Thermobifida alba: one gene and its partner. The protein of the gene in region 1 interacts with the protein of each later gene in a pairwise test. Links are inferred from orthologs where the notes say so. Each region holds a gene or a part of one and is shown on either strand. Other genes may lie near its edges.

Region 1 (13,983 bases):
TGCTCGACGATGCCTTCGCCAAGGTCGACGAGCCCACCCACGGCCGCCTCCTCGGCATGCTCGTGGAACTGGACCTCGACTTCGTCCTCACCTCCGAGCGCGTCTGGGGATGCTTCCCGAGCGTTCCCCGGCTCAACATCTACGAATGCCTGCGCGATCCGGCCGAACCCGGGATCGCCACCCTGCACTTCACCTGGGACGGCAACCGGCGTCGTCTCAATGGAGTGTGACAAAGGCCACTTCTTCCGCAGGGCGGGGTGGCGGAGACGGGTCGAGCCGGTGCGGGGCGGACACCTTCCGCCCCCTCCGGCCGGCGCGGTCGGACTCACGGGACCGGTGTGCAATTCGCCCCATCTGTCCTAATCTGCAAAGGCGAGGCCACGAACGGAGCAGTGTTGTGACGACGGTGACGACCTCCCAGGCCGGATTCCCCGCAGAACCCTCCAAGCAGCGGTCGGGCTCCTCCCCGGCCGGAGCCCTGGGGGAGCGGTTGGCCCGGTCGCCGCTGGGGCCCGCGGCGCGCCAGTGGGTGCTCGCGGCCGTCCACAGCGAGGACGCACTGGCCGCCTGCGCCCGCGGGGAACAGGTCGACCTGCGACTCCCGGACACCGAACCGGTCCCGCCCGCGCGGCACCCCCGGCGCTGCTACCTCAGCCGGGTCCGCGTCCAGGGCTTCCGCGGCATCGGCCGCGCCGCCACCCTCGAATTCCCGCCCGGCCCCGGCCTGACCGTGATCGTCGGCCGCAACGGTTCCGGGAAGTCCAGTTTCGCCGAGGCGGTCGAGGCCGCGCTGACCGGACGCAACCTCCGCTGGGACGGAATGCCCGCGGCCTGGCGCGACGGATGGCGCAACCTCCACTTCGACGATGTGACCGAGATCACCGTAGAACTTCGGCGGACGGGGGAGGAGGGGGCCACCCGGGTCACCCGGCTCTGGACCGGCGACAGCGTCCGCTCCGCCCGGGGGGAGGTCGTCCTGCCCACGGGCGAGGTCGGCAGCCTGGCCAGCCTCGGCTGGGGCGAGGACCTCGCCCGGTACCGGCCCTTCCTCTCCTACGACGAGCTGGGACGCACGGTCACCGGGCGCTCGGCCGAGCTGTACGACACACTGACCACCCTGCTGGGCCTGAGCGAGCTCACCGAGATCGAACGCCGCCTGGCCAAGGCGTGCGACCGGCTCGCCAAGACCGCCCAACGCCCCGCCCGCGACCTGCCCTACCTGCTGGACCAGCTGCGCGCCAGCGCCGATCCGCGGGCCAGGACCGCCGTCGAACTGCTCACCGCGCCCTCCCTCGACCTCGACCGGCTCGCCGCCGTCGCCGCGGACAACGGGCCCGCCGACCCCGCCCAGCAGGTCGTGCTGCGCCGACTGCGCCGCATGGCGGTGCCCGAGCGGTCCCTCATCACCGACGTGGTCAGCGAGCTGCGCGGAGCCGCGATGGAGATCGCGATGACCGCGGGCACCAAGGGGGACCGGGCGCGCGGCGTGATCGAACTGCTGCGCCAGGCCCTCGACCACCACGAACGGCATCCCGCCGAGACCGACTGCCCCGCCTGCGGCGCCCACAACGCGCTGGGACCGGCCTGGGCGAGCCGAGCCCGCGCCGAGATCACCCGGCTGGAGCCCGTCGCCGCGAGCACCGCGGCCGCCCACCAGCGCGCCGAGGCGGCCCGTGACCAGGCGCGGTTCCTGATGGCGCCGCCCCCCTCGTGGCTGCCGCCGGACAGCGAGCTGGGGCGGATCTGGGCCGACTGGGCGGCCGGTGCGGAGATCACCGATCTGACGGAGCTGGCCGAGCACATCGAGACCGTCGGCCGGCGGCTGCGCTCGGCCGCGATCGCCGCGCGCCGGGCCGCCACCGAGCGCCTCGCCGACCCCACCGACGGCTGGGCCGGACTCGCCGAGCAGCTGGGGGCCTGGCTGGAGGACGCCCGCGAGGCGCTCACCGCGCACCGGCGGCTGGAACCGGCCCGCCAGGCTCTCGACTGGCTCTCCTCGGTGGCCCGCGAGATGCGGGCCGAACGGCTGGACCCGCTGGCCGCCCAGGCGGAGCAGGTGTGGGCCCGGCTGCGCCAGGAACGGCACATCGACCTGGCGGCGCTGCGCCTGGTCGGCAGGGGGGCGCAGCGCCGGGTCGCGGTCGACGTCAGCGTGGAGGGCGCCGACGGGCCGGACAGCGCGCCCGGGCTGCTCAGCCAGGGCGAGTTCCAGGCCCTCGCGCTCTCCATCTGCCTGCCGCGCACCCTGGTGCCCGGCAACCCGTTCGGTTTCCTGCTGCTGGACGACCCCGTCCAGGCGATGGACACCGAGACCGTGGAGGGGCTGGCCGCGGTGCTGGCCGAGGTGGGGCGCCACCGCCAGCTCGTCGTCTTCACCCACGACACCCGCCTGCCGGACGCGCTGCACCGGCTCGGCCTTCCGGCGGCCATCCGGACCATCCAGCGCGACGCCATGTCCAACGTCTGGGTGGCGGACTGAGCGGACCGGGGCCGCCCGGAGGTTTCGAGTTGGCAGAGCACCCCGGAAGGGATGTATATTCGAGTCAACGCGAAGGGCGGAACCCCGAGAGGGGGGAAGCCGGAGGAGCGTGCCCCTTTAGCTCAGTCGGCAGAGCGTCTCCATGGTAAGGAGAAGGTCTACGGTTCGATTCCGTAAAGGGGCTCCACCACTTGATTGAGATCCGATCCACTCAGGTGGTCGGTCGGCGGCAAGGTCAGCCGTCGGTCCACTCGGGTTCCGGTATCATCGCAGATGGACCGGTTTCCCGGTTCCAGGCGGAGTAGCTCAGTCGGTAGAGCAAGCGGCTCATAATCGCTGTGTCGTCGGTTCAAGTCCGGCCTCCGCTACTACCTGCGAGACTCCCTGGTACACCGGGGTTTCCGCGGGTTTTTTCAGTGTCCGTTGTTGCTCAGTGAGAAAGGCACTCCAACGTGGCTGCCACCGACGTGAGGCCGAAGATCACCCTGGCCTGCCAGGAGTGCAAGCACCGTAACTACATCACGCGCAAGAACCGTCGGAACACCCCCGACCGCCTTGAGCTGAAGAAGTACTGCCCGAACTGCCGCACGCATCGGGAGCACAAGGAAACCCGCTAGGCCGACACTCCGCAGACCGCCGGTCCCAGAGACGAGCGGAGCGGCCCGCCAGCGGTCGTGGTGGATTTCCCAGATTCCGACCGGACACGGTCTGGACTTCCCGGTAGCCCAGTGAGCACTTCCGCTCACTGGGCTACCGGTGTGTTGGGCCTGTTACGGCCGTCGCGCACGACCCGGCATGATGAGACCCACACGGTGTGGAAAGGACGTCGATGGCGATCAACCGCGACTATCTGGGACGGGTGTACGAACTTCCCGAGCCCTACGAGGTGACCCGCGTCAAGATCCGCGAGTTCGCGGACGCGATCTCGGACCCCAACCCGCTCTACCGCGATCCGGCCCGGGCCAAGGAGGCCGGATACGCCGACGTCATCGCACCCCCCACCTTCCCCATCATCCTGGGCATGGAGGGCGCGGGACAGGCCATCGCCGACCCCGAACTGGGACTGGACTTCTCCCGGGTCGTCCACGGGGACCAGCGGTTCCGCTACAGCCGCCCCCTCCAGGCCGGAGACCTGGTGACCTGCCGGACCACGATCACCGACATCAAGGCGCTGGGCGGGAACGAGCTGCTGACCCTGGACAGCGAGATCGCCACCACGGCCGGGGAGCACGTCGTCACCTCGGTCAACATGCTCGTCGTCCGCGGTACCGCACTGGCCGAGAAGTGAGTGAGGAGCAGCCCAGATGACCACTGTCCGGTACGCCGACGTCGAGGTGGGCACCGAACTGCCCGAGCAGACCTACCCGGTACGCCGCGCCGACCTGGTCCGCTACGCCGGGGCCTCCGGCGACTTCAACCCGATCCACTGGAGTGACCGGGTCGCCCGCGAAGTCGGGCTGCCCGGCGTGATCGCGCACGGCATGTTCACCATGGCCCAGGCCGGCCGGCTGATCACCGACTGGGTCGGCGATCCCGGCGCGGTCGTGGAGTACGGGGTCCGCTTCTCCGCGCCCGTGGTCGTCCCCGACGACGAGCAGGGGACCGAGATCGTGGTCGGCGGGACCGTCACCAAGAAGCTCGACGACAACCAGGTCGTCGTCGCCATCACGGCCCGCTCCGCCGGCACCAGGGTCCTGGCGCGCTCCACCGCAGTGGTGCGACTGGCCTGACCGTCCGGCTTCCCGCGCCGCCCCGCCGCCGCGGCGCGGGAGATTCCGCTCCCACACCACCGAAAGGCGCCACCGTGTCCACCGCTTTCGCCCGCAACGTGCCGCTCGCCGAGTACACCACCCTCGGGCTCGGCGGTCCCGCCACGCTCTTTCGGACCGCGACCAGCACCGAGGAACTGGTCGAGGCCGTCCGCGAGGTCGACCGCGCCGGCGGCCCGCTGCTGGTGCTGGGCGGCGGCAGCAACCTGGTCGTGGCCGACGAGGGGTTCGCGGGCACGGTCGTCTACGTGGACTCCTCCGACCTCTCCTGCGCCGACGCCGACGGCGACACCGTGCGCGTGCGGGCGGACGCCGGGGTCGAGTGGGACCCGTTCGTCGCGCGCTGCGTGGACGAGGGACTGTCCGGGATCGAGTGCCTCTCCGGCATCCCCGGCAGGGTCGGCTCCACCCCCATCCAGAACGTCGGGGCCTACGGCCAGGACGTCAGCCAGACCATCGTCGAGGTCACGGTCTACGACCGCGAGTCGGGCCGCACCAGGGTCCTGCCCGCCGCCGAGTGCGGCTTCGCCTACCGCGACAGCGTCTTCAAGGGCCGTGACCGCTACGTGGTGTGCGAGGTGGTCTTCGAACTGACCCGGTCCAAACTGAGCCGCCCGATCCGCTACGCCGAACTGGCCCGCACCCTGGGCGTGCGGCAGGGCGACTGCGTGCCGCTGGCCGACGCCCGCGAGGCCGTGCTGGCGCTGCGCCGCGGCAAGGGCATGGTCGTCGACCCGGAGGACCCGGACAGCCGCAGCGCCGGCTCCTTCTTCACCAACCCGATCCTGTCCGCCGAGGAGTTCGCCGAGTTCACCCGGCGGGCCGAGGCCCTCCTCGGCCCCGGCACGGCCCCGCCCGCCTACCCCGACGCGGACGGCCGGGTGAAGACCTCGGCGGCCTGGCTGATCGAGCACGCGGGCTTCCCCAAGGGGTACGGCAGCGGTCCGGCGCGCATCTCCACCAAGCACACCCTCGCCCTGACCAACCGGGGCGGCGCCACCACCGCCGACCTGCTGGCCCTGGCCCGTGAGGTGCGCGCGGGCGTGGCCCGGGCCTTCGGGATCACCCTGGTCAACGAACCCGTCATGGTGGGCGTCGCCCTCTGACCACGCTGCGGCCACCGGTACGCGCCGGCCGCGCCGGGGACACGGGCCCGCGCCCCCGCGGTGGGGCGCCCCGCCTCCCGGGCCGGACCGCCCGAATCCCGGCGGTCCCGGGGAGCCCGGCGCCCGCAACAAAAAAATGAGGCGCAGCGAACTTGTTTATTTGCTTCGGGGTCGCGCAGAAATAGCCATTCCAATGAATTGCCACCCCGTATTTCCTTCACTACGGTGGAAGCCGTCGAGGGGGAGTAGTCCTCAATCCGTGTGATCGACACGCTGGCCCGTGTCCAGAACGGGCCCGGTCGCACGAGCCACCGTTCACCAGGCGGACGAGACCTTCGACCCGGTGGAATTCTTCGGGTCGAAGAGCGGCGTCCGTCTTTCTTCTGCCCGAAAAAAGGAACGAAGGGCGGAAATTCGATGACCTTTCTCGGTGCTCTCGGGGTGAGTACCGGAGCCGTTTTCGTCGCCGAAATGGGAGACAAGACCCAGTTGGTGGCGATGTCGTTGGCCAGCCGCTACCGGGTGGGGACCGTCCTGCTCGGCATCGCCGTGGCCACCGTGGCCGTCCACGGCCTCAGCGTCCTGCTGGCCGAGATCCTGGGCGCGGCGCTGCCCGGGGACTGGATCTCGCTCGTCGCCGGACTGGCCTTCCTCGGATTCGGGGCCTGGACGCTGCGCGGCGACGAACTCACCGAGGCCGACGAGCGGCGCGCCGCGGTCCGCCGCGCGGGGCCGGTGTTCCTGACCGTGGCCACGGTCTTCTTCCTCGCCGAACTCGGCGACAAGACCATGCTCGCCACCGTCGCCGTCGGCGCGGACCACGCCGGGACCCCCCTGTCCTGGCTGGCGGTGTGGATCGGCTCCACCGCGGGCATGGTCGCGGCCGACGCCCTGGGGATCGCCCTGGGCATGCTGCTGGGGAAGAAGCTGCCCGAACGCGTCATCCGGATCGGTGCGGCCGCCCTGTTCTTCGTGGCCGGTCTCGTCATGGTCTGGCAGGGGCTCGGCGAACTGCTGGGGTGAGAAGCCTCCCGCGCCCGCGGACGGGCCCGTCGGCACCAGGGGTCAGACCACCGGTTCCGGGGCCGCCAGCCAGGCGTCCACCCCCGCCAGCAGCTCCTTCTTCCGGGTCTCGGGAGCCCCCGAGGCGCGGATGGACATCCGGGCCAGTTCGGCCAGTTCCGGATCGGAGAAGCCGAACACCTCGCGGGCGATCCGGTACTGCTCGGCCAGGCGGGGACCGAACAGCAGCGGGTCGTCGGCGCCCAGCGCGATCGGCACCCCCGCGTCGAACAGCCGGCGCAGCGGCACCTCGTGGAGGTCGTCGACCACCCCCAGGCCCACGTTGGAGGTCGGACACACCTCCAGGGTCACCCCCTGCGCGGCCAGCCGGTCCACCAGGGCGGGGTCCTCGACCGCGCGCACGCCGTGCCCGACGCGGTCGGCCGCCAGCAGGTCCAGGCACTCCCGGACGCTGCGCGGCCCGCTCAGCTCCCCGCCGTGCGGGGCGGACAGCAGGTCGGCGCGGCGCGCGATCCGGAACGCGCCCTCGAAGTCCAGGGCCCGCCCCCGCCGCTCGTCGTTGTTCAACCCGAACGACACGACGCCGCGCCCCGCGTACTGCACGGCCAGACGGGCCAGTGTCTTGGCGTCCAGCGGGTGCCTGGTCCGGTTGGCGGCCACCATCACGCCGATGCCCACCCCGGTGGCGGTCTCCGCCACCCGGGCGGCGTCCAGGATCAGTTCCAGCGTCGCGGTCAGACCACCGAAGCGCGACGCGTAGCCGCTGGGGTCCACCTGGATCTCCAGCCACCCCGTGCCGGCGTCACGCTCGTCCTCGGCGGTCTCCAGCAGCAGCCGGTACAGGTCCTCGGGGGTCTGCAGCACCGAACGGGCGATGTCGTAGAGCCGCTGGAACCGGAACCACCCCCGCTCGTCGGTGGCCCGCAGCCTCGGCGGCCACTCCTCGACCAGCGCGTGCGGCAGGTGCACCCCCCGCGCGGCGGCCAGCTCCACGAGCGTGGCGTGCCGCATCGAACCGGTGAAGTGCAGGTGCAGATGAGCTTTGGGAAGTCGGTCGATCGGACGTCTCATGACACAAGGGTGCCGCAAAGTGCTCCCCGACGCCGCCCGTTGGCCGGAAAGCCGTCCGGCGGGCGGCACGGGCGGTGCGGCCGGGCGCTCCGCGGTCTCCGGCCCCCGCGGAGCGCCCGGCGGAGGTCAGTTGGCCTCGCTCAGCAGCTTGGCGATGCGCCCCACGCCCTCGGCCAGGTCCGCGTCGCCCAGCGCGTAGGACAGCCGCAGGTAGCCCGGGGTGCCGAACGCCTCGCCCGGGACCACCGCCACCTCGGCGTGCTCCAGGATCAGCGCGGCCAGTTCCCCGGAGCTCTGCGGGCGCTGGCCGCGGATCTCCCTGCCGAGGAGCTCCTTGACCGACGGGTAGGCGTAGAACGCGCCCTGCGGCTCGGGGCACAGCACGCCCGGGATCTCGTTGAGCATCCGCACGATGGTCTGCCGGCGGCGGTCGAAGGCCCGCTTCATCTCCTCCACCGCCGACAGGTCGCCGGAGACGGCGGCCAGCGCCGCGGCCTGCGAGACGTTGGCCACGTTGGAGGTGGCGTGCGACTGGAGGTTGGCCGCGGCCTTGACCACGTCCGCGGGGCCGATGATCCAGCCGACCCGCCAGCCGGTCATGGCGTAGGTCTTGGCCACGCCGTTGACCACCACGGTGCGGTCGGCCAGTTCGGGGACTTCCACGGGCATCGAGGAGAACCGGGCGTCGCCGTAGACCAGGTGCTCGTAGATCTCGTCGGTGAGCACCCACAGGTCGTGCTCGGCGGCCCAGCGTCCGATCTCGCGGACCTGCTCGGGCGGGTACACCGCGCCGGTGGGGTTGGACGGCGAGACGAACACCAGCAGCTTGGTGCGCTCGGTGCGGGCCGCCTCCAACTGCTCGACGGTGGCCAGGTAGCCGGTGGACTCGTCGGTGACCACGTAGACCGGGACCCCGCCGGCGAGCTTGATCGACTCGGGGTAGGTGGTCCAGTACGGCGCGATCACGATGACCTCGTCGCCCGGGTCGAGCAGGGCGGCGAACGCCTCGTAGATCGCCTGCTTGCCGCCGTTGGTGACCAGGACCTGGTTCGGCTCCACCCGGTAGCCGGAGTCGCGCAGCGTCTTGGCCGCGATCGCCTCCTTGAGCTCGGGCAGTCCTCCGGCCGGGGTGTAGCGGTGGAAGCGGGGTTCGCGGCAGGCGGCCACCGCGGCCTCCACGATGTAGTCGGGTGTGGGGAAGTCGGGCTCCCCGGCCCCGAACCCGATGACGGGACGTCCGGCGGCCTTCATGGCCTTGGCCTTGGCGTCCACCGCCAGGGTCGCGGACTCGGAGATACCGCCGATGCGTGCGGAGATACGAGGTCGCTCAGTCATGGGTCCATCGTTCCATGAGCCCTGCGGGGGTTCCATGCGTCGGTCGACCGGTCGGAGGGGACGAAGGTCGCGGAGCGTGGCCCGCCGATACTCCGTGTTCACCAGTGACGATGCGATCCGGGTTGGATCCGGCCGCGGATTGGCATAGACTCTGGCAACCGATGGCCGGTTCGCAACGGATGACCGCGTACCGTCGTGGTCGTGCGGTTCGATCACCGGCTATCGTGTAACCAGGCACGGCCAAGGGCAGTGGCTCAATTGGTAGAGCACCGGTCTCCAAAACCGGCGGTTGGGGGTTCGAGTCCCTCCTGCCCTGCAAGCGAGACTCTGACAGCAGAGTGTCCCGATCCCTAAGGACCCGAGGTGACACAGACTGACACGGACGCCAAGCCCGAGGAGCGGAAGCGTCGTACCGGTCCGGTGACCTTCACCAAGCAGGTCGTCGCCGAACTCCGCAAGGTCCGTTGGCCAACCCAGCGCGAACTCGTCACCTACACCATCGTGGTCATCGTGTTCGTCCTGGTCATGATCGGCTACGTCTCCCTCGTGAACTTCGGCTTCGGTGAAGGCGTCACCTGGCTCTACGGCCTGGTGGGTCCCGCAGCCTGATTCGGCACACCCGAGGTCGGCACGGTCAGAAAGGTCTCATCGCCTCCGATGAGACCATAAGCTGACAGTGCTGGCCTCTTGTGTTTTCAGAAGCCAGCAGTGAGCGCTTATCCGACGAGAGAAAGAGCAGCCGTGTCCGAGTCCCCACTGACCTCTGACGACCTCCCCAACGAGGAGCGGGATCAGTCGTCGGCGGAAGAGACCGGTCCGCGTGCCGAGCAGGCGGAAGCTGCTGAGGCTGCCGACGAGGTCGAGGGCCAGGAGAGCGACGCCTCCGAGGACCAGGCTCCCGAGCTCGACCCGGTCGAGGAATTCAAAGCCGAACTCCGGTTGCTGCCCGGCGAGTGGTACGTCGTCCACACCTATGCGGGCTACGAGAACCGGGTGAAGGCCAACCTTGAGAGCCGCACGCAGTCCCTCAACATGGAGGAGTACATCTTCCAGGTCGAGGTGCCCACGCAGGAGGTCACGGAGGTCAAGAGCGGCAAGCGGCAGCAGGTCACCGAGAAGGTGCTGCCCGGCTATGTCCTGGTTCGCATGGACCTCACCGACGAGTCCTGGGCGGCCGTCCGCCACACGCCCGGCGTCACCGGCTTCGTGGGCCTGTCCAACCGCCCCGCCCCGCTGAGCCTCCAGGAGGTCGCGGAGCTGTTGGCGCCCGAGCCCGAGGTCGAGGAGGAGCAGGCCGGGAAGAAGGAGGCCGAGCCCCGCGGCGACGTCGAGTACGAGATCGGCGAGTCCGTCACCGTCATGGACGGCCCCTTCGCCACGCTGCCCGCCACGGTCAGCGAGATCAACCCCGACACCCAGAAGCTCAAGGTGCTGGTGTCGATCTTCGGCCGGGAGACCCCGGTGGAACTGGCGTTCAACCAGGTCTCCAAGATCTGAACGGCCTGACGGTCGCTTAGACTTGACGGGTCCGCCGTCGCGGACCCGTCCCGCCCCGTCCCACGGGGCCGGCGCGCGGCCGGCACGGTCCCGACGGTCGCGCACGCCCCCGCCGGCACGGGGGCGCTGCACCATCCCGGCTGTCCCCGTCACCGGGGCGGCCGTGTGCCCCGCCACACACGCGGGGCGCGGGGCCACGATCAATCGCGATTGAAGACAAGGACCCGAAATGCCTCCGAAGAAGAAGCTCGCGGCTCTGGTGAAGGTCCAGCTTCCCGCTGGCCAGGCCACCCCGGCGCCGCCCGTCGGTACCGCACTCGGTCCGCACGGCGTCAACATCATGGACTTCTGCAAGCAGTACAACGCTGCCACGGAGTCCCAGCGCGGCAACGTCATCCCCGTAGAGATCTCCATCTACGAGGACCGCACCTTCAGCTTCGTCACCAAGACGCCTCCGGCGCCCACGCTGATCCTCAAGGCCGCCGGCCTGGAGAAGGGCGCCTCCGACCCGAGCCGCAGCGTCGCCGGCTCCATCACCCGCGACCAGGTCCGCGAGATCGCGCAGACCAAGCTTCCCGACCTGAACACCGACAGCCTGGAAGCCGCCGAGAAGATCGTCGCCGGCACCGCCCGCTCCATGGGCATCGAGGTCAAGTAGTCGGGCACCGCCGTCCGGCGTTCCCTTCCCTTTTCCTTCCGTGGCAGGGTCAGGCGCTGGCCCACACCACAAACCTTTCACCAGGAGTACTCGTGAAGCGCAGCAAGGGCTACCGCAAGGCAGCCGAGCAGATCGACCGCACCCGGCTCTACACGCCGGCCGAGGCCATGAGGCTGGCCAAGGAGACCAGCAGCACCAAGTTCGACGCGACCGTCGAGGTCGCCATGCGTCTGGGCGTCGACCCGCGCAAGGCCGACCAGATGGTGCGCGGCACCGTCAACCTGCCGCACGGCACCGGTAAGACCGCCCGGGTCCTGGTCTTCGCCACCGGTGAGCGTGCCGAGCAGGCCCGGGCCGCGGGCGCCGACTACGTGGGCGACGACGACCTGGTCGAGCAGATCCAGCAGGGCTTCCTCGACTTCGACGCGGTCGTGGCCACCCCCGACCTGATGGGCAAGATCGGTCGGCTGGGCCGGGTGCTCGGTCCGCGCGGTCTCATGCCCAACCCGAAGACCGGCACGGTCACCATGGACGTGGCCAAGGCCGTCTCCGACATCAAGGGCGGCAAGATCGAGTTCCGCGTCGACCGTCACGGCAACCTCCACTTCATCGTCGGCAAGGTCTCCTTCGACGAGGACAAGCTGGTGGAGAACTACACCGCCGCCCTGGACGAGGTGCTGCGGCTCAAGCCGTCCGCCGCGAAGGGCCGCTACATCAAGAAGATCACCCTGACCACCACGATGGGCCCCGGCATCCCGGTGGACCCGAACGTCGTGCGCGCGGCCGCTCCCGCCGCCTGACGTCCAGACGCAGCACGCGCTCACGGGCGCTCCCCGGTCCCCCGGGGAGCGCCCGCCTGTTTCCGGAGGCGGTTCCCGTGCCCGGAACGGAGCCAGGAACGCTCGGAAAACGTCACTAGGGTGGGACAGAATCCTCCGAAATCGGCCGAAGAGCTGAGAACGACTGGAAAGACAGCAGATGTTGCGTGAGTTTGGCGTTGCCCTCGCCGCTGGAGCGGTGGCTTTGACGTTGACGGCCTGCGGCGGAGCGGAGGAGGCGCCGGAACCGGACACCCAGGAGGCCTCGACGGACTCCGCCGGTTCCGAGAGCATCTTCGACCGGATCCGGAACCTGGTGGAGGACACCCAGCAGGTGGACAGCTACCGGGCCAGGGTCACCGGGACCTCGGAGGGTGAGCCGCTGGACATGGAGATCGCCTACGTGTCCTCTCCCGAGCCCACCATGGAGATGGTGATGGACACCCCCGAGGGGGCGATGACCATCCTGGTCCGCGGCAGCGAGATGCTGATGGGCAGCGCAGAGGAGGGCTGGCTGCGCCTGGACGCGGGCGAGGAGGTCATTCCGCAGGGGAGCATGCAGGACCCCTTCGAGGAACTGGACCACCTGCTCGCCAGCGACGACGTCCAGGAGGAGGGGACCGAGGAGATCAACGGTGTCCCCACCACCAGGTACACCGGAACCTACAGTGTCGAGGAGGCCGGCCTCAGGGAGGTGCCCTTCACCCTGTGGGTGCGTGAGGACGGGCTGCCGCAGCGCTACCGGTTCACGGGCTTCGAGGGCGCGGAGATGACGATGGACTTCCTGGAGTTCAACTCCGAGGTCTCCGTCGAGTTCCCCTCCGATGACCAGATCCTGGACCTGTCGGACCTCGAAGCGCTCCAGGGCCTCGGAGAGCTAGCGGGCGCGGGGGCCTGACCCGGTGGCCGGGCCGGGCGGACGGTTCTCGTTCGACTCGGCCCCGGTTATCGCCTAGCATTGGCAACTGCCGAAGACCGCTGGTCGTCACCCGTCGGGTGACCTAAGGTCCCGTACATGTCGGGCGGCCCGCGCAGGTTGCTGTGAGCTTCTGGACCCGTGCCGTGTTCTGCCAGGCCCGAGGTCCTGGGCCCCGTGCGCTTGCGCCGGGGCTTTTTCTGTCGCAACCGCGCTGCCCGCCGCACGGGGACCTCGACCGGTGTTCACCGTTGGAAGGAGTCCCATGCCGAGGCCGGATAAGGCAGCGGCGGTCGCCGAACTCAAGGAGGAATTCCAGAGTTCGAGCGGTGCCGTGCTGACCGAATACCGCGGGCTCACTGTCGCGCAGCTCACCCAGCTGCGCCGCAGCCTCGGCCAGAACGCGCGTTTCCGCGTGGCGAAGAACACGCTGACCAAGATCGCGGCCAGGGAGGCCGGCGTGACGGACAGCGAGATCCTCGACCTGCTCAAGGGCCCCTCCGCCATCGCCTTCGTCAAGGGCGACGTGGTGGAGGCCGCCAAGGGGCTGCGTGACTTCGCCAAGGAGAACGCGCAGCTGGTGATCAAGGGCGGTGTCATCGACGGCAAGCCGATGACGCCCGAGGAGATCACCAAGCTGGCCGACCTTGAGTCCCGTGAGGTGCTCCTCTCGAAGCTCGCCGGTGCTTTCAAGGCCAAGCAGAGCCAGGCTGCCGCCGTGTTCCAGGCGCTGCCGTCCAAGGCTGTGCGCCTCGCCCAGGCGCTGGCGGACAAGCGAGCGGAGTCCCAGTAGAACCGCGGCCTTCCCGGAGACGGCGAAGGCCCCGCACAACCCGTCCGTGGTCGGCGCGGTACGCGTCGGCGTTGCAGGCTCGGTGTCGCGTCACAGGGCGCGGACGCCGGTAGAGAAAGAGAGATCGCAACCATGGCGAAGCTCAGCAACGAGGAGCTGCTCAGCGCGTTCGAGGAGATGACCCTCCTGGAGCTCTCCGAGTTCGTCAAGCTGTTCGAGGAGAAGTTCGACGTCACCGCCGCCGCCCCGGCCGCGGTCGTCGCCGCCGCTCCCGGCGGTGGCGGTGGCGAGGCCGCCGCCGAGGAGGAGAAGGACGAGTTCGACGTCATCCTCGAAGCCGCCGGCGACAAGAAGATCCAGGTCATCAAGGAGGTCCGGGGCCTCACCAGCCTGGGCCTGAAGGACGCCAAGGACCTGGTCGACGGCGCCCCCAAGCCGGTGCTGGAGGGCGTCAACAAGGAGACCGCGGAGAAGGCCAAGGCCGCCCTGGAGGGTGCCGGCGCCACCGTGACCCTGAA
Region 2 (14,092 bases), 730 kb from region 1 along the record:
GGGCGTGGCCCACTCCACGGGGGAGGAGTTCGACGCCTCCTGGAACCGCGGGGAGCCGCTGCGGTTCCCCCTGGGGGCGGGACGGGTCATCGCGGGCTGGGACCAGGGCGTGCTGGGCATGCGCGTGGGCGGACGGCGCAAGCTGGTCATCCCGCCGCACCTGGGGTACGGCCCCCGGGGCGTGGGCGGGGTCATCAAGCCCAACGAGACCCTGGTCTTCGTCGTCGACCTGCTCGGGGTGGACTGAACCCGCACCGCGGTCCCGCGCGGCGGCGCCGAGTGGACGGTCCGGGGTGCGGCCGCGCGGCCCGTCCGTGCGGAGGCGGTCGGCGGCATCGTCGTCCCGCCGGCGGTTCCGGTGCGGCGGCCGCCGCACCGGAACCGTGTGGCCAGGGGCGAGCCCCTGAGGAAACGCAGAGGGGTCCCTCCCGTGACGGGAGGGACCCCTCTGCGTTCTGCTGTGGTGGGCGATACTGGGATTGAACCAGTGGCCTCTACCGTGTCAAGGTAGCGCTCTCCCACTGAGCTAATCGCCCCGGAGACCCTGTCGCGGTCTCTGCCGAGCGGACGACGGGATTCGAACCCGCGACCCTCACCTTGGCAAGGTGATGCTCTACCAACTGAGCCACGTCCGCGTGGTGCGTGAAGCTCCACATCTGCGTTACTTCGAGCGGACGACGGGATTCGAACCCGCGACCCTCACCTTGGCAAGGTGATGCTCTACCAACTGAGCCACGTCCGCGCGGAAGAGACCGTTTCCCCCTCGTGGAGGGCGTCTCTTGCTGCGCTAAGAACTGTAGCGGATTCCGGCGGTCCTACAAACTCGACAGCCTCGGCAGCGGGGAAACGGCGGGTGTGCCGTCCGGTCGGCGAGTGGGGACCGCCGACCGAACGGGCGGTTCAGCGTTCGGTCGGTCCGGGGGAGAGGGGGATGTCCGGGCGCGGCGGGGCGGCGAGGTACTGGCCGACGCGTTGGATGACCATGTTCATCTCGTAGGCGACCATGCCGACGTCGCACTCGGCGTCGGCGAGGACGGCCATGCAGGCTCCCTCGCCGGCGGCGGCGACGAAGAGGAACGCCTTGTCCATCTCGATGATGCTCTGCCGCACGTTTCCGGAGCCGAAGCGCCGGCTCGCTCCCCCGGCCAGGCTCTGCAACCCGGAGGCGATGGCGGACAGCTGCTCGGCGTCGGAACGTTCCAGCTGGCTCGACGAGGCCATCAGCAGGCCGTCGGTGGACAGCACGATCGCGTGGTGCGTGCCCTCCGCACGGGTGAGGAGGTCGTCGAGCAGCCAACTCAGTTCGCCAGGGGCGGTGCTCCGTGGGGTCATGGCTCTCTTGATCTGTGTCGTCGTGTGGAAGTGGACGGACCGAAGCCGGAGGCGGGGTCCGGTGGTCACCGGCGGTTGGTTGTCAGTGGTCCTACGAGCGTTGCCCAGATGATAGCCATTTGTGATGTGTTTGGGGATCCGGTGTGGTCGTCTTCCGGTACGGGCGGGCGAAGGAGGCGGAACGTCCCACACCGACTCGCTACCGTACTCCCGTATCCGCGGCCCCGGGGGGCTCCGGCCGGAGCCGGTCAACCTGTTGACGGTGGCGCGGGTACGCGGTCCGGAGGAGCGGGGCGTCCTCGGGACGAGAGGGACGAGGGAAGGGACGGGCATGAGGATCTGGATCGCCGGAGCCGGTTACGGCACCGGCCGTGTGGTGGACGAGAGCGAGGCGCGGATTCCCGTCCTCGACCACGGCGTCACGGTCGGCGACGGGGTTTTCGAGACGGTCAAGTCGGTGGGCGGCCAACCGTTCGCGCTCACCCGGCACCTGCGCCGACTGGCGCGGTCGGCGCGCGGCCTGGGACTGGGGGAGGTCGACCTCGACCTCATCCGCGACGGGGTGCGCCAGGCCCTGGCGGCCAACCCGGACACCGATCCCGGCCGGGTGCGCATCACCGTGACGGGGGGACCGGGACCGCTGGGCTCGGAACGCACGGGCGGGGAGCTGACCGCGGTGGTGGCCGTGGGGCCGTTCGCCCGGCCCGCGCCGACGGTGGACGTGGCCGTGGTGCCCTGGAGCCGCAACGAGAAGGGCGCGCTGAGCGGGCTGAAGACGACCTCCTACGCCGAGAACGTGCTCGCCCTCGACCACGCGCGCCGACGCGGCGCCGGTGAGGCGATCTTCGCCAACACCGCGGGCAACCTGTGCGAGGGGACGGGAAGCAACGTCTTCGTGGTCCTGGACGGCCGGCTCGTGACGCCTCCGCTGTCGGCGGGGCCGCTGGCGGGCATCACCCGCGAGCTGGTCCTGGAATGGGTGGGCGGTGTGGAGGAGGACGTGCCGATGGCGGCGCTGTCGGAGGCCACCGAGGCGTTCCTGACCTCCACCGGGCGGGACGTGCAGCCGATCCGCGCCGTCGACGGCCGGGCGCTGCCCGAGGCTCCCGGCCCCGTCACGGCCGAGGCCATGAGGGTGTTCGCCGAGCGCAGCGCGGCCGACATGGACCCCTGAGCGGTCCTCGGACGCGGAAAGCGCCGCGGTTGCGGGAACCGCGGCGCTTTCTGTGGCCTGCCGCATATCGCGGTTTAGTCGGGAGGCGGCCGGGTAAGCCCCTGATCGGGAACTTTCGGAGGGTCCCGGTCGCCGGACGCACGTGGGACAGCGGCGTCCGGGCCGGCCAGGGGCGCCGACCGCGGCCCGGTCAGCTGAGGTGCTCGGTGATCTCGGCGTCCAGGTCGATGTAGTCGCCTTCCTGGCCGGCCGGGACCAGTTCGTAGGTGCGGTGCAGGAACTCCGACAGGGGTGCCACCTGCGCGTCGAACTGCGCCTGGCCGAAGGGCGAGGACAGCGCGATGTTGACGGTGCGCTTCCCCTCTCCCTGGGAGGGCCAGACGCGGACGTCGCCCTCACCGGCCGCGCGGACGATGCCGACGGTCAGCAGTTCCCGCGCGAAGATCCACTCCACGGGCTCGTCCTCACCCACGTGGAAGGCGGCCTTGATGGCGTAGGGATCGCTCACGGAGTAGTCGAGCCGGGCGACCAGGGGCACGGGGGCGCGGTCGGGGACGATCAGTCGCAGACCGAGTTCGCAGGTGACAGAGGTGCCGCTGCTGTTCATAAGCCAAACCTTCTCTCGTCCGGTCAGATGCGTTCGGATGGCCGGGCTTCCCCAGGCGTCGGGGACTGCCATCTCGTCCGCTCGACGGGCCGGACGATCAGTGACGCGTTACCGGGGAACTTTTCGATTGGAGGTGAGGCGGCGTCGCGCCGGGACTTCCCACACTCTTCGGCCAATGTAATGAGCTGGGGAAACGAAGAATTTCCGGAGGGCCTGTGGGCCGCATCACCCTTGGGGTGGCGTGTGGGGGTCCCCGGGTCGGGGTAGGGCCCACATCGCCGGTATATGAGGGGCTTTCACATTTTGTGTGCGTTGACCTCCCCTTGCGCAAGTATTATGTGACATCGACCACACTCATTGTCGAGGGGGCGCGCGTCCGAGTGGATCACCCACCCCCGCGGATGCGCTAGAGTTTTCCTTGTCCGGTTCACCGCACGGGGAACAGGACCCAGGCAGGGCGATTAGCTCAGTTGGTTAGAGCGCGTCGTTCACACCGACGAGGTCACTGGTTCGAGTCCAGTATCGCCCACGAGCCCCAGGTTACCTACTAGTCTTTCAGTAGATCACCTGGGGCTTTGTGATGTCCAGACAGGTTCGGGACAGCATCGGGGACCACCCGCGCGCCCGCGCGGGAGGACGACCGCAGCCGGTGCTCCCGGATCTTCTCGGCCGCCTGGGACCGCACCCGGGAGGCGTAGCGGCGGGCCCGCCACAGCAGGCGGCGCGCCCACGAGAACTCGGTGGCCAGGATCGCCAGGCCCACGATGACCCCTCCGATCCCCGGACCGGGAGTCACGCACATCACCACGCCGCCCAGCAGGACGACCGAGCCGACCAGGCCGACCGTGAACCGCCAGGTCAGGTGAAGCGCCGGATGGGAGTGCATGCGCCTGCGCCACAAGCGCGCGTGGACGCGGAGCCTCCGCCATCGGCGGACTCTGCTGCGGCTGCGGAGCTGCGGTGCCGCGGGAGGCACACCGTCCGAACCGGTCGCTGGGTGGGCGGACATGGTCACCACGATAGCTGCCCCCGGGACGGCGGTCGGTGGAAAACACCACGTCGCACCCTGCCGACCCGGCGGACGGGGCGGTCAGCGGCCCTCGGTCCCGACCCCCGCGGCGCGCAGTTCGAGCAGCGAGTCCAGCCGGTCCGGGGTGAGGTCCACGGCGGGGCCGACCTGTCCCCGCCGTGCCGCCGCGTACCGCTCCAGCACCTTCTCCACCGTCGGGCCGGTGGCCGTGCGCAGCAGCCCGGCCAGCACCACGGCGTCCTCGACCGACTGGGCCAGTCCCTGCGGCAGGAACGGCAGCTCCGGATGGGCCGCGTCGCCGATGAGCGCCACCCGGCCCCGGCACCACGCGCGGGACGGGGAGTGCCGGTGCGGGGTCCACACGCCGATCCACTCCGCGGCAGCGACCAGGTCGGTGACCTCCCCGCTCCAACCGGCGAAGGCGGCGAGCAGGTCGCCGACCCGTCGGCCGGGGACCCAGGACTCCAGCCGCCCCGGTTCGCCGGGCAGGACCGCGCCGAAGCTGACGGTGCGCCCGCCCTCCACCGGGTAGCAGGCGAAGTACCGGTCCGAGCGCGGCCACACCCTGATCCGCAGAGCGTCGGCGCCCGGCACGAGCACGGCGGGCGTCCGCCCCCGGCAGATCCGCAGGGGTGAGGGGCGGGACACGGCGGGGAGCACGGCCTGGCGCACCGTCGAGTGGGCCCCGTCCGCGGCGACCACCGCCTCGGCGTGCACCCGCTTGCCGTCCGCGCAGTACAGGGTGACCACGTCGACGCCGTCCAGCACGTCGGTGACGTAGCGGCCGGTGTGCACCGTCCCGGCGGGCAGCGCGTCCAGCAGCGTCGCGTGCAGCTCCGAGCGGAGCATCGTGTAGTAGGGCGCGCCGAACCGGCGTTCGCAGTCGGGGCCCAGGGGCAGCGAGTCCAGGACGGAGCCGTCCCGCCAGTCCAGGACGTCGACTCCTGCGGGACGGACGCCGCGGCGGTCCAGGGCTCCGCCCAGGCCCAGCGCCCTGAGCCGGTGGACCACGGAGGGGGGAACCTGGATCCCGGTCCCGGGCGGAACAGGGCGGTGCGACTGCTCCAGAACGACCGGGGCGATGCCGTGGCGGCGCAGCGCGACCGCGAGAGTGAGTCCGGCGATTCCCGCCCCCACGATGACGATGCGCACCTGTTCTCTCCCTCTTCGGTGAGGTCTCGACGGAAGATCTACCCGCGAGATCCGCCGATGCACCACCGGGTCGGCGGTGCGGCGCGCGCGGCCGGAGGCCGCTAGCATCGGAACGACGGGACGACCCCGCCGCCGGACCCGCCGGTCCGGTCGACAGCCGACGAGAACTTTTCGAGGAGACACCGTGTCCGCCGTGCCTGAACTGCGTATCACCCTCGCCGGAACCGAGCGTGCGGTGGCGGCGGGCACCACGGCGGGCCAGGCGTTGGAAGCGGACGGGCGAACCGTGATCGCCGCCCTGGTCAACGGGGAGCCGCGGGACCTCGCCCACGAACTCGCCGACGGCGACGTGGTGGAGGCGATCCGCATCGACTCCGAGGAGGGGCGGGCGATCCTGCGCCACTCCTGCGCGCACGTGCTCGCCCAGGCCGTCCAGGAACTGTTCCCCGAGGCCAAGCTGGGCATCGGCCCGCCCGTGGAGAACGGCTTCTACTACGACTTCGACGTCGCCGAGCCGTTCACCCCCGAGGACCTCAAGCGCATCGAGAAGCGGATGCAGGAGATCGTCAAGCAGGGCCAGCGCTTCTCCCGGCGCGCCGTCACCGACGACGAGGCCCGGGCCGAGCTCGCCGACGAGCCCTACAAGCTGGAGCTGATCGACCTCAAGGGCGGCGCGGGCGAGGCCGCCGAGGGGGCCAGCGTCGAGGTCGGCGCGGGACAGCTCACCATCTACGACAACCTGCACCCCCGCACCGGCGAGGTGTGCTGGAAGGACCTGTGCCGCGGCCCGCACCTGCCCGACACCAGGGTCATCCCCGCGTTCCGGCTGATGCGCACCGCCGCCGCCTACTGGCGCGGCAGCGAGAAGAACCCGCAGCTGCAGCGGATCTACGGCACCGCCTGGGAGACCAGGGACGCGCTCAAGTCCTACCTCACCATGCTGGAGGAGGCGGCCAAGCGGGACCACCGCAAGCTCGGCGCCGAGCTCGACCTGTTCTCCTTCCCCGACGAGCTCGGGTCGGGCCTGGCCGTGTTCCACCCCAAGGGCGGGGTGGTGCGCAAGGAGATGGAGGAGTACTCGCGCCGCCGCCACGAGGAGGCCGGGTACCAGTTCGTCAACACCCCGCACATCTCCAAGGCCAGGCTGTTCGAGACCTCCGGCCACCTGCCGAACTACGCGGACGCCATGTTCCCGCCCATGCAGTTCGAGGGCGCCGACTACTACCTCAAGGCCATGAACTGCCCCATGCACAACCTGATCTACCGGGCACGGGGCCGTTCCTACCGCGAGCTGCCGCTGCGGCTGTTCGAGTTCGGCACCGTCTACCGGTACGAGAAGTCCGGCGTGGTGCACGGCCTGACCCGGGCGCGCGGGTTCACCCAGGACGACTCGCACATCTACTGCACCAAGGAGCAGATGCCGGCGGAGCTGGACAGCCTGCTCACCTTCGTGCTGGACCTGCTGCGCGACTACGGCCTGAGCGACTTCTACCTGGAGCTGTCCACCCGCGACGACTCCCCGAAGTTCCTGGGCGAGCCGGAGGAGTGGGAGGAGGCCACCGAGATCCTGCGGCAGGCCGCCCAGAAGCAGAACCTGGAACTGGTCATGGACCCGGGCGGGGCCGCCTACTACGGCCCGAAGATCTCCGTGCAGGCCAGGGACGCCATCGGCCGCACCTGGCAGATGTCCACCATCCAGGTCGACTTCCAGCAGCCCAAGCGCTTCGAGCTGGAGTACCAGGCCGCCGACGGCTCCCGGCAGCGCCCGGTGATGATCCACCGCGCCCTGTTCGGCTCCATCGAGCGCTTCTTCGCGGTGCTGCTGGAGCACTACGCGGGCGCCTTCCCCGCCTGGCTGGCCCCGGTGCAGGCCGTGGGCATCCCCATCGCCGGCGAGCACGTGCCCTACCTGGAGGAGGTGGCGCGCCGGCTGCGCGAGCACGGGGTGCGGGTCGAGGTGGACTCCAGCGACGACCGGATGCAGAAGAAGATCCGCAACGCCCAGAAGCAGAAGATCCCCTTCATGCTGCTGGCCGGTGACGACGACGTGAGCAAGGGCGCGGTCTCCTTCCGGTACCGCGACGGCTCGCAGAACAACGGCGTCCCCGTCGACGAGGCGGTCGCCGAGATCCTCGCCGCGATCCGGGAGCGCCGCCAGGTGTGACCGGAGCAGGCTCCCGGCGGGGCCGGAGGCGTGCAGCCTCCGGCCCCGCCGGGGTCCCGGAGGCGGGTTCGGTTCTCCAACTCACCGGGTGTCAGGCTCCTGCCGTCCGGTTGGTTGGAATTCCGACTCACGTGTTCCGCGTGCCCGGGGAGCCCCCGTGACGACGGTGGCCCCCGACCCCCGCTGAGGGCCGACCGCTCCTGGTGGTCGTGGAACGGCGTCCACGGCGGCCCGCCCGCCTCCCACAAGGGCGACCGGGTGCGCGGCCTCCGGGGGCCCGCCGGTCCGCCGGGGAGACGATCACCCTCCCCGAGCCCTTCGCATCGACCCTCGGCACCGCCGCGTTCCCCACCGAGGACTGACACTCCGCGCGATGTCCGGTCCCGGGGGTGGGGCGCTGGCAGGATGGAGACGATGACTCCGCCAGCCGAACCCCAGCGTCCCGACCCCGGCGTCAACGCCATGACCGACCGGTTCCGCGCCACCGCCGAGAAGATCCTCGACCGGCTGCTCGCCGACCACCCCGAGTGGGCCCTGCACCTCGGCGACACCCGCCGCGCCGGACAGCTCGCCGACCGGTCGCCCGGGGCCTGGCAGGACCGCGCCGACGTCCTCGCCGACGGGTTGCGCGCCCTCGACGACATCGACGACACGCTGCTGCCCGTCGCCGACCGCGTCGACCTGGAGATGCTGCGCACCCGCCTCGGTGCGGACCTGTGGCGCACCACCGAACTGCGCCCGCACACCTGGGACCCGCTGCACACGCTGCCCGGCGACGCGCTCTACGCGATCCTGCACCGCGGCCCCCTCGCCCCCGCCGAACGCCTCGGTGCGCTCACCGCCTACTGCTCGGCCCTGCCGGACGCGCTGCGCCAGTCGCGCGCCCTGCTGGCGGACGGCCCCGGCATGCCCCGCGTGCACGTCGAGACCGCCATCGGCCGTGCCCGAAGCGCCGCCGCGATGCTGGGCGCGGACGTCGACCGGCTGCTCGCCGCCCACGGGGGGCACCGCTCGGGACTGGCCGACCTGCGCGACACCGCGCACCGCGCGTTCACCGAGCACGCCGCCTGGCTGGAGTCCCGCCTCGACGGGGCCACCGCCGACCCGCGCCTGGGGGAGCGGGACTACGCCGCGCAGCTGTGGTACACCCTCGACTCCGAACTGGACCCGCAGACCCTGCTCACCCGTGCCGAGAGCGACCTGATCGCCACCGAGGAGGAGATCGCCGAGGTCGCCGCCGCCTACGAGGGCCGGCCGCGCCGCGCGGGCCAGGTCCGCGCGGCGCTGGACCGGCTCGCCGCCGAGGCGGCGTGCCCGCCCGAGGAGGTGCGGCCGCTGTGCGCACGCGCTCTCGACCACCTGGTGGCCCGCACCGCCGACCTCGGCCTGGTCACCGTCCCCGACCGGGAGGTGCGCGTCGTCGCCATGCCCGAGGTCCGCCGCGGTGTGGCCGTCGCCTACTGCGATCCGCCCGGACCGCTCGCGCCTCCCTCCGACGAGCCCACCCTGGTCGCCGTGGCCCCGCCGCCCGACGACTGGCCGAGCGGGCTGCGCGCGTCCTTCCACCGCGAGTACCACGCCTTCGCGCTGCGCAACCTGATGGCGCACGAGGCCGTGCCCGGGCACGCGCTGCAGCTCGCACACGCCGCCGCGCACCGCGGCCCCACCCGGGTGCGCTCCGTGCTGCGCAGCGGCTCCCTGATCGAGGGGTGGGCCGTCTACGCCGAGGAGGCGGTGGCCCGCGCGGGCTGGACCGGCGACGGCGGAGCCGACGACCTGGCCCTGCGCCTCGCCCAGCTGAAGATGCGGCTGCGCACCGTGCTCAACGCGATCGTGGACGTGCGGTTCCACGTCGGGGACATCGACGAGGCCGGCGTTGTGGCCTTGCTCACCGGACGCGGCCACCAGGAGGAGGGCGAGGCCGCGGGCAAGTGGCGGCGCGTCCAGCTCACCAGCGCCCAACTGGCCACCTACTATGTCGGATACCGGGAGGTCAGCGACATTCTCCGGGACCTGGCGGCGCGGCGTCCGCACACCGACCGGCGGAGCCGGCACGACGCGCTGCTCGCGCACGGCACCCCGCCGCCGCGTCACCTGCGCGCCCTGCTGGGGGTGGAGCACGATTCCTGACCGTCAGTTTTATACGAAGCTTATTTTCTCTCCCCTAGAGTCCTTCCGTTTTCTGACCGTGCCCCGTACCCGTCCTCACTCCCGGAGTCGCGCGAATCCATGACCGCTGATCTCATCGTCGGATTTCTGACGCTGACGCTGTTGGAGATCGTGCTCGGGATCGACAACCTCGTCTTCATCTCGATCCTGTCCAACAAGCTCCCCGAACACCAGCGCAGCAAGGCCCGGAAGACGGGGATCGCCCTGGCACTGATCACCCGCCTGATGCTGCTGGGCTCCATCAGCTGGATCGTCCAGCTCACCACCCCGCTCTTCGCGATCGGCTCCCTCGAATTCTCCGGCCAGTCGATCATCCTGCTCGGCGGCGGATTCTTCCTGCTGGCCAAGGGCACCTACGAGATCCACGAGAGCCTCGAAGGGGAAACCGGCCACAAGAGCGCCAAGGGAGGCGCCGTGTTCGGCGCCGTGGTGGCCCAGATCGTCGTCCTCGACATCGTCTTCTCGCTCGACTCCGTCATCACCGCGGTGGGCATGATCAACCCCGCCGGCCTCGGTATCTGGGTGATGGTCGCCGCCGTCGTCATCGCCGTCGTCGTCATGCTCTTCCTGGCCAACCCGCTGGCGGAGTTCGTCAACAGGCATCCCAGCGTCAAAATGCTCGCCCTGGCGTTCCTGCTGCTCATCGGCATGAGCCTGGTCGCCGAGGGCTTCTCCTTCCACATCGAGAAGGGCTTCATCTACGCCGCCATGGGCTTCTCGGTCTTCGTCGAGGCCCTCAACCTCCTGGCCTCCCGGCGCCGCAGGAAGAAGCGCGAGGCGGCCGCCGCACCGGTCCGGCTGCACAGCCGCTACGCCGAGGACGAGGCCCCCGGAGTCGCCTGACTCCCGAGACCGGCCGTGCCGGGCCGCCCCGACCACTCGGGGGCGGCCCGGTTCTATGCTTGCGTTGCAAGGACGAGAAAGGCGGGTCGGTGAGTATGCAGCGGGAAACCCCGGACGACGGCGAGGGCCGGCAGACGCGCGGTCCCGACGGACTCCAGCGGTTGTGGACCCCGCACCGCATGGCCTACATCAAGGGGGAGAACAAACCCAGCGGGACGGGACCGGGCGACGGCTGCCCGTTCTGCCGGGCCCCGGAACTGCCGGACGCGGAGGGACTCGTACTGGCCCGCGGCAAGACCGCCTTCGCGCTGCTCAACCTCTACCCCTACAACAGCGGACACCTCATGGTCTGCCCCTACCGGCACGTCGCCGACTACACCGAGCTCGACGAGGACGAGACCGCCGAGATCGCCGCGCTGACCCAGGCCGGCATCACCGCACTGCGCTCCGCCTACGGCGCCCACGGCTTCAACGTCGGCATGAACCTGGGCGTCGCCGCGGGCGCGGGCATCGCCGCCCACCTGCACCAGCACGTCGTCCCCCGGTGGGGCGGCGACACCAACTTCATGCCGGTGGTGGGACAGACCAAGGTGCTGCCCCAGCTGCTCGACCAGACCCGGGAACAGCTCGTCGCCCACTGGCCGAGGCCATGACCGCCCCGGTGCTCGCCTACGACGGGGACTGCGGCTTCTGCGTCTCCTGGGTGCGCGTGGCCGAACGCCGCGTCATCGACGGCAGCGGAGTGCGCACCGCGGCCTGGCAGGACCTCGGGCTCGACGGGCCGCTGCGCCGCCGCGCCCGCGAGGAGGTGCTGCTGCTGCACCCCGACGGGCGCCGCGTCTGGGGCGGGGTGGACGCCGCCGCGGTGCTCCTGCTCAACAGCGCCCACCCGTACTGGTGGCCGCTCGGCTCACTGCTGCGCCGCCCGCTCCTGCGCGACGCCGCCGGGGCCGTCTACCGCTGGATCGCCCGCAACCGCGGCAGGCTCCCGGGAGCCCCGGCAGGCTGGACGACCGGGACGTGAGCCCCGCGGCCAGGCGCTGCAGTTCCGAGACCGAGCCGAACCCCACGACGATGAAGAGACCATGCTGAGAATCCTGCGTCCCGCCACCGCCCGACTGCTCACCCCCATCGGCCGCGGCCTCGTGCGCATCGGCGTCACCCCGAACACGGTCACGCTCGTGGGGACCGCCGGCGTCGTCATCAGCTCGCTGGTGTTCTACCCCCTGGGGGAGCTCTACATCGGCACCGTCGTCATCGCCTTCTTCGCGCTGTTCGACATGCTCGACGGCGCGGTCGCCCGCGCCTCCGGGGAGACCAGCCCCTGGGGGGCGTTCCTCGACTCCACCCTGGACCGGCTCTCCGACGCGGCCGTCTTCGCGGGCCTGCTGGTATGGCTTATGGGCGGCGGACGCGACGAGGTCCTCGCCTGGCTGGCGCTGTTCTGCATGATCAGCGGCTTCGGGGTGTCCTACATCAAGGCGCGCGCCGAGTCCCTGGGCGCCAACTGCGACGTCGGCATCGCCGAGCGGACCGAACGCCTCATCCTCGTCCTGACCGCCACCGGCCTGCACGGGCTGGGGGTCCCCTACGTCCTGGCCGCCGGACTGTGGCTGCTGTCCTTCCTCAGCGCCGTCACCATCGTGCAGCGCCTGGTGGAGACCCGCATCCGGCTGACCGGCCCCGAGAACAGGACCACCGAGAAAGCAGAGACCGAGACTCCCTGACCATGCGTCCAGGCACCACGGACCGCGCCGTCGCCGCGGCCTACTCACTGGGCTGGACCCTCGTCCGGCACCTGCCCGAACGGACCGGGCAGTGGGCCTTCACCAGGATCGCCGACCACGCGTGGCGGCGGCGCCTGGGCGGGGTCCGCCAACTGGAGGCGAACCTGCGCCGCCTGTTGGGCCCCGACGCCACCCCGGCCGAACTGCGCGCCCTGTCCAGGGCCAGCATGCGCTCCTACCTGCGCTACTGGTACGAGCTGTTCCGGCTGCCCTCGATGGACCGCGACGAACTCCTCGACCGCACCCGCAGCAGCGGGATCGAGGCCCTTGAGGCCCACCTGGAGGCGGGCCGCGGCGTCGTCGCCGCCCTGCCGCACATGGGCAACTGGGACCACGCGGGCGCCTGGATCGCCCTGCGCGGCACCCCGCTGACCACGGTCGCCGAACGGCTGCGCCCCGAAAGCCTGTTCCGGCGCTTCACCGCGGTCCGCGAGCAGCTGGGCATGGAGGTCCTCCCCCTCAGCGGGGGCGCCGGCCACACGGTCGGCACCCTCGCCCGCCGGCTCCGCGCGGGCGGCCTGGTGTGCCTGCTGGCCGACCGCGACCTCACCGCCCAGGGGGTCGAGGTCACCCTCTTCGGAGAGCGCGCACGGATGCCCGCGGGCCCCGCCGCACTGGCGCTGGCCACGGGCGCGGCGCTGATGCCCGTGTCGCTGTGGTTCGACGGACCGCACTGGGGCATTCGGGTACACGAGGAGATCGCACCGCCCTCCCAGGGAGACCGCGCCGCCCGCATCCGCGCGATGACCCAGGAGCTGGCGTGCGTCTTCGAACAGGAGATCGCCGCACACCCCGAGGACTGGCACATGATGCAACCCGTGTTCACCGCCGACCTCGCCGGACCGGCAGGAGGGGCGAGCCGATGAGGGTCGGTCTGGTCTGCCCCTACTCCTGGGACGTCCCCGGCGGGGTCCAGCAGCACGTCGGCGACCTCGCCGAGGCGCTCATGGAACTGGGCCACGAGGTGTCGGTGCTGACCCCCTGCGACGCCGACACCGAACTGCCCGCCCACATCGTCTCCGCGGGCCGCGCCGTCCCGGTGCCCTACAACGGCTCGGTGGCCCGCCTCGCCTTCGGGCTGCGCACCGCCAACCGCGTCCGCCGCTGGGTCCGCGACGGCGCCTTCGACGTGCTGCACGTGCACGAACCCGCCGCGCCCAGCCTGTCCCTGCTGGCCTGCTGGGTGGCGGACGGCCCCATCGTGGCGACCTTCCACACCAGCAACCCCCGCTCCCGGGCCATGGCCGCCTCCGCCGGCATGCTGCAGACCGCGCTGGAGAAGGTCAACGGCAGCATCGCCGTCTCCGAGGCCGCCCGCAAGACCCTGGTCGAGCACCTCGGCGGAGACGCCGTGCTCATCCCCAACGGGGTGTGGACGCGCCGCTACGCCGACGCCGAGCCGCTGCCCGGATGGCCCGGAGAGGGCGGGGCGATCGGCTTCCTCGGCCGCATGGACGAGCCCCGCAAGGGCCTGGCCGTGCTCCTGGAGGCCTTCAACGACCTGGGACGCCGCCGCCGGGGCCTGCGGCTGCTGCTCGCCGGTCCCGGCGACGCCGCGGAGGTGCGCGCCCGCGTCGACCCGGACCTGCGGGACCGGGTGACCGTCCTGGGACGGGTCAGCGACACCGACAAGGCACGCGTCTACCGCTCCGTCGACGTCTTCTGCGCCCCCAACCTGGGCGGTGAGAGCTTCGGGATCGTCCTGACCGAGGCCATGTCCGCGGGCGCGACCGTCCTGGCCAGCGACATCCCCGCGTTCCGGCACGTGCTGCGCGGCGGCGCGGCCGGGGAGCTCTTCGCTGTCGGCCGGGCCCGCTCGCTCGCCGGACGGGCC

What was found.
Region 2: the proteins of rplA (region 1) and thrS interact in binary tests that used the Escherichia coli proteins (3 or more experiments, as listed by UniProt). The link is inferred for Thermobifida alba from one-to-one orthologs.

What each region holds. Positions count from the first base shown.
Region 1 is NZ_CP051627.1:3,109,064-3,123,046, reverse strand. The notes cover bases 10,059-12,884. They hold rplA (50S ribosomal protein L1), read left to right. Parts: upstream 10,059-11,030; coding sequence 11,031-11,738; downstream 11,739-12,884. Other genes in these bases: FOF52_RS13730 (SCO4651 family lipoprotein), read left to right, coding at 11,917-12,654; rplK (50S ribosomal protein L11), read left to right, coding at 10,510-10,938; nusG (transcription termination/antitermination protein NusG), read left to right, coding at 10,059-10,280. Outside these bases: FOF52_RS13810 (TIGR02680 family protein), read left to right, coding at 1-230; FOF52_RS13805 (ATP-binding protein), read left to right, coding at 407-2,479; rpmG (50S ribosomal protein L33), read left to right, coding at 2,932-3,096; FOF52_RS13785 (MaoC family dehydratase N-terminal domain-containing protein), read left to right, coding at 3,309-3,767; FOF52_RS13780 (MaoC family dehydratase), read left to right, coding at 3,784-4,209; FOF52_RS13775 (UDP-N-acetylmuramate dehydrogenase), read left to right, coding at 4,284-5,354; FOF52_RS13770 (TMEM165/GDT1 family protein), read left to right, coding at 5,772-6,377; FOF52_RS13765 (adenosine deaminase), read right to left, coding at 6,420-7,448; FOF52_RS13760 (pyridoxal phosphate-dependent aminotransferase), read right to left, coding at 7,575-8,783; preprotein translocase subunit SecE, read left to right, coding at 9,147-9,392; more of nusG, read left to right, coding at 9,525-10,058; rplJ (50S ribosomal protein L10), read left to right, coding at 12,938-13,465; rplL (50S ribosomal protein L7/L12), read left to right, coding at 13,598-13,983. UniProt on the Escherichia coli protein: One of the primary rRNA binding proteins, it binds very close to the 3'-end of the 23S rRNA. Forms part of the L1 stalk. It is often not seen in high-resolution crystal structures, but can be seen in cryo_EM and 3D reconstruction models.
Region 2 is NZ_CP051627.1:2,369,572-2,383,663, reverse strand. What follows is about bases 5,035-7,969. They hold thrS (threonine--tRNA ligase), read left to right. Parts: upstream 5,035-5,479; coding sequence 5,480-7,459; downstream 7,460-7,969. Other genes in these bases: FOF52_RS10505 (DUF885 domain-containing protein), read left to right, coding at 7,922-7,969; FOF52_RS10515 (FAD-dependent oxidoreductase), read right to left, coding at 5,035-5,295. Also shown: FOF52_RS10560 (FKBP-type peptidyl-prolyl cis-trans isomerase), read left to right, coding at 1-247; FOF52_RS10540 (roadblock/LC7 domain-containing protein), read right to left, coding at 901-1,332; FOF52_RS10535 (aminotransferase class IV), read left to right, coding at 1,664-2,506; FOF52_RS10530 (SsgA family sporulation/cell division regulator), read right to left, coding at 2,697-3,113; FOF52_RS10520 (PGPGW domain-containing protein), read right to left, coding at 3,661-3,999; more of FOF52_RS10515, read right to left, coding at 4,204-5,034; more of FOF52_RS10505, read left to right, coding at 7,970-9,589; FOF52_RS10500 (TerC family protein), read left to right, coding at 9,689-10,471; FOF52_RS10495 (HIT family protein), read left to right, coding at 10,567-11,124; FOF52_RS10490 (thiol-disulfide oxidoreductase DCC family protein), read left to right, coding at 11,121-11,495; pgsA (phosphatidylinositol phosphate synthase), read left to right, coding at 11,557-12,198; FOF52_RS10480 (phosphatidylinositol mannoside acyltransferase), read left to right, coding at 12,201-13,124; FOF52_RS10475 (glycosyltransferase family 4 protein), read left to right, coding at 13,121-14,092. UniProt on the Escherichia coli protein: Catalyzes the attachment of threonine to tRNA(Thr) in a two-step reaction: L-threonine is first activated by ATP to form Thr-AMP and then transferred to the acceptor end of tRNA(Thr). The rate-limiting step is amino acid activation in the presence of tRNA.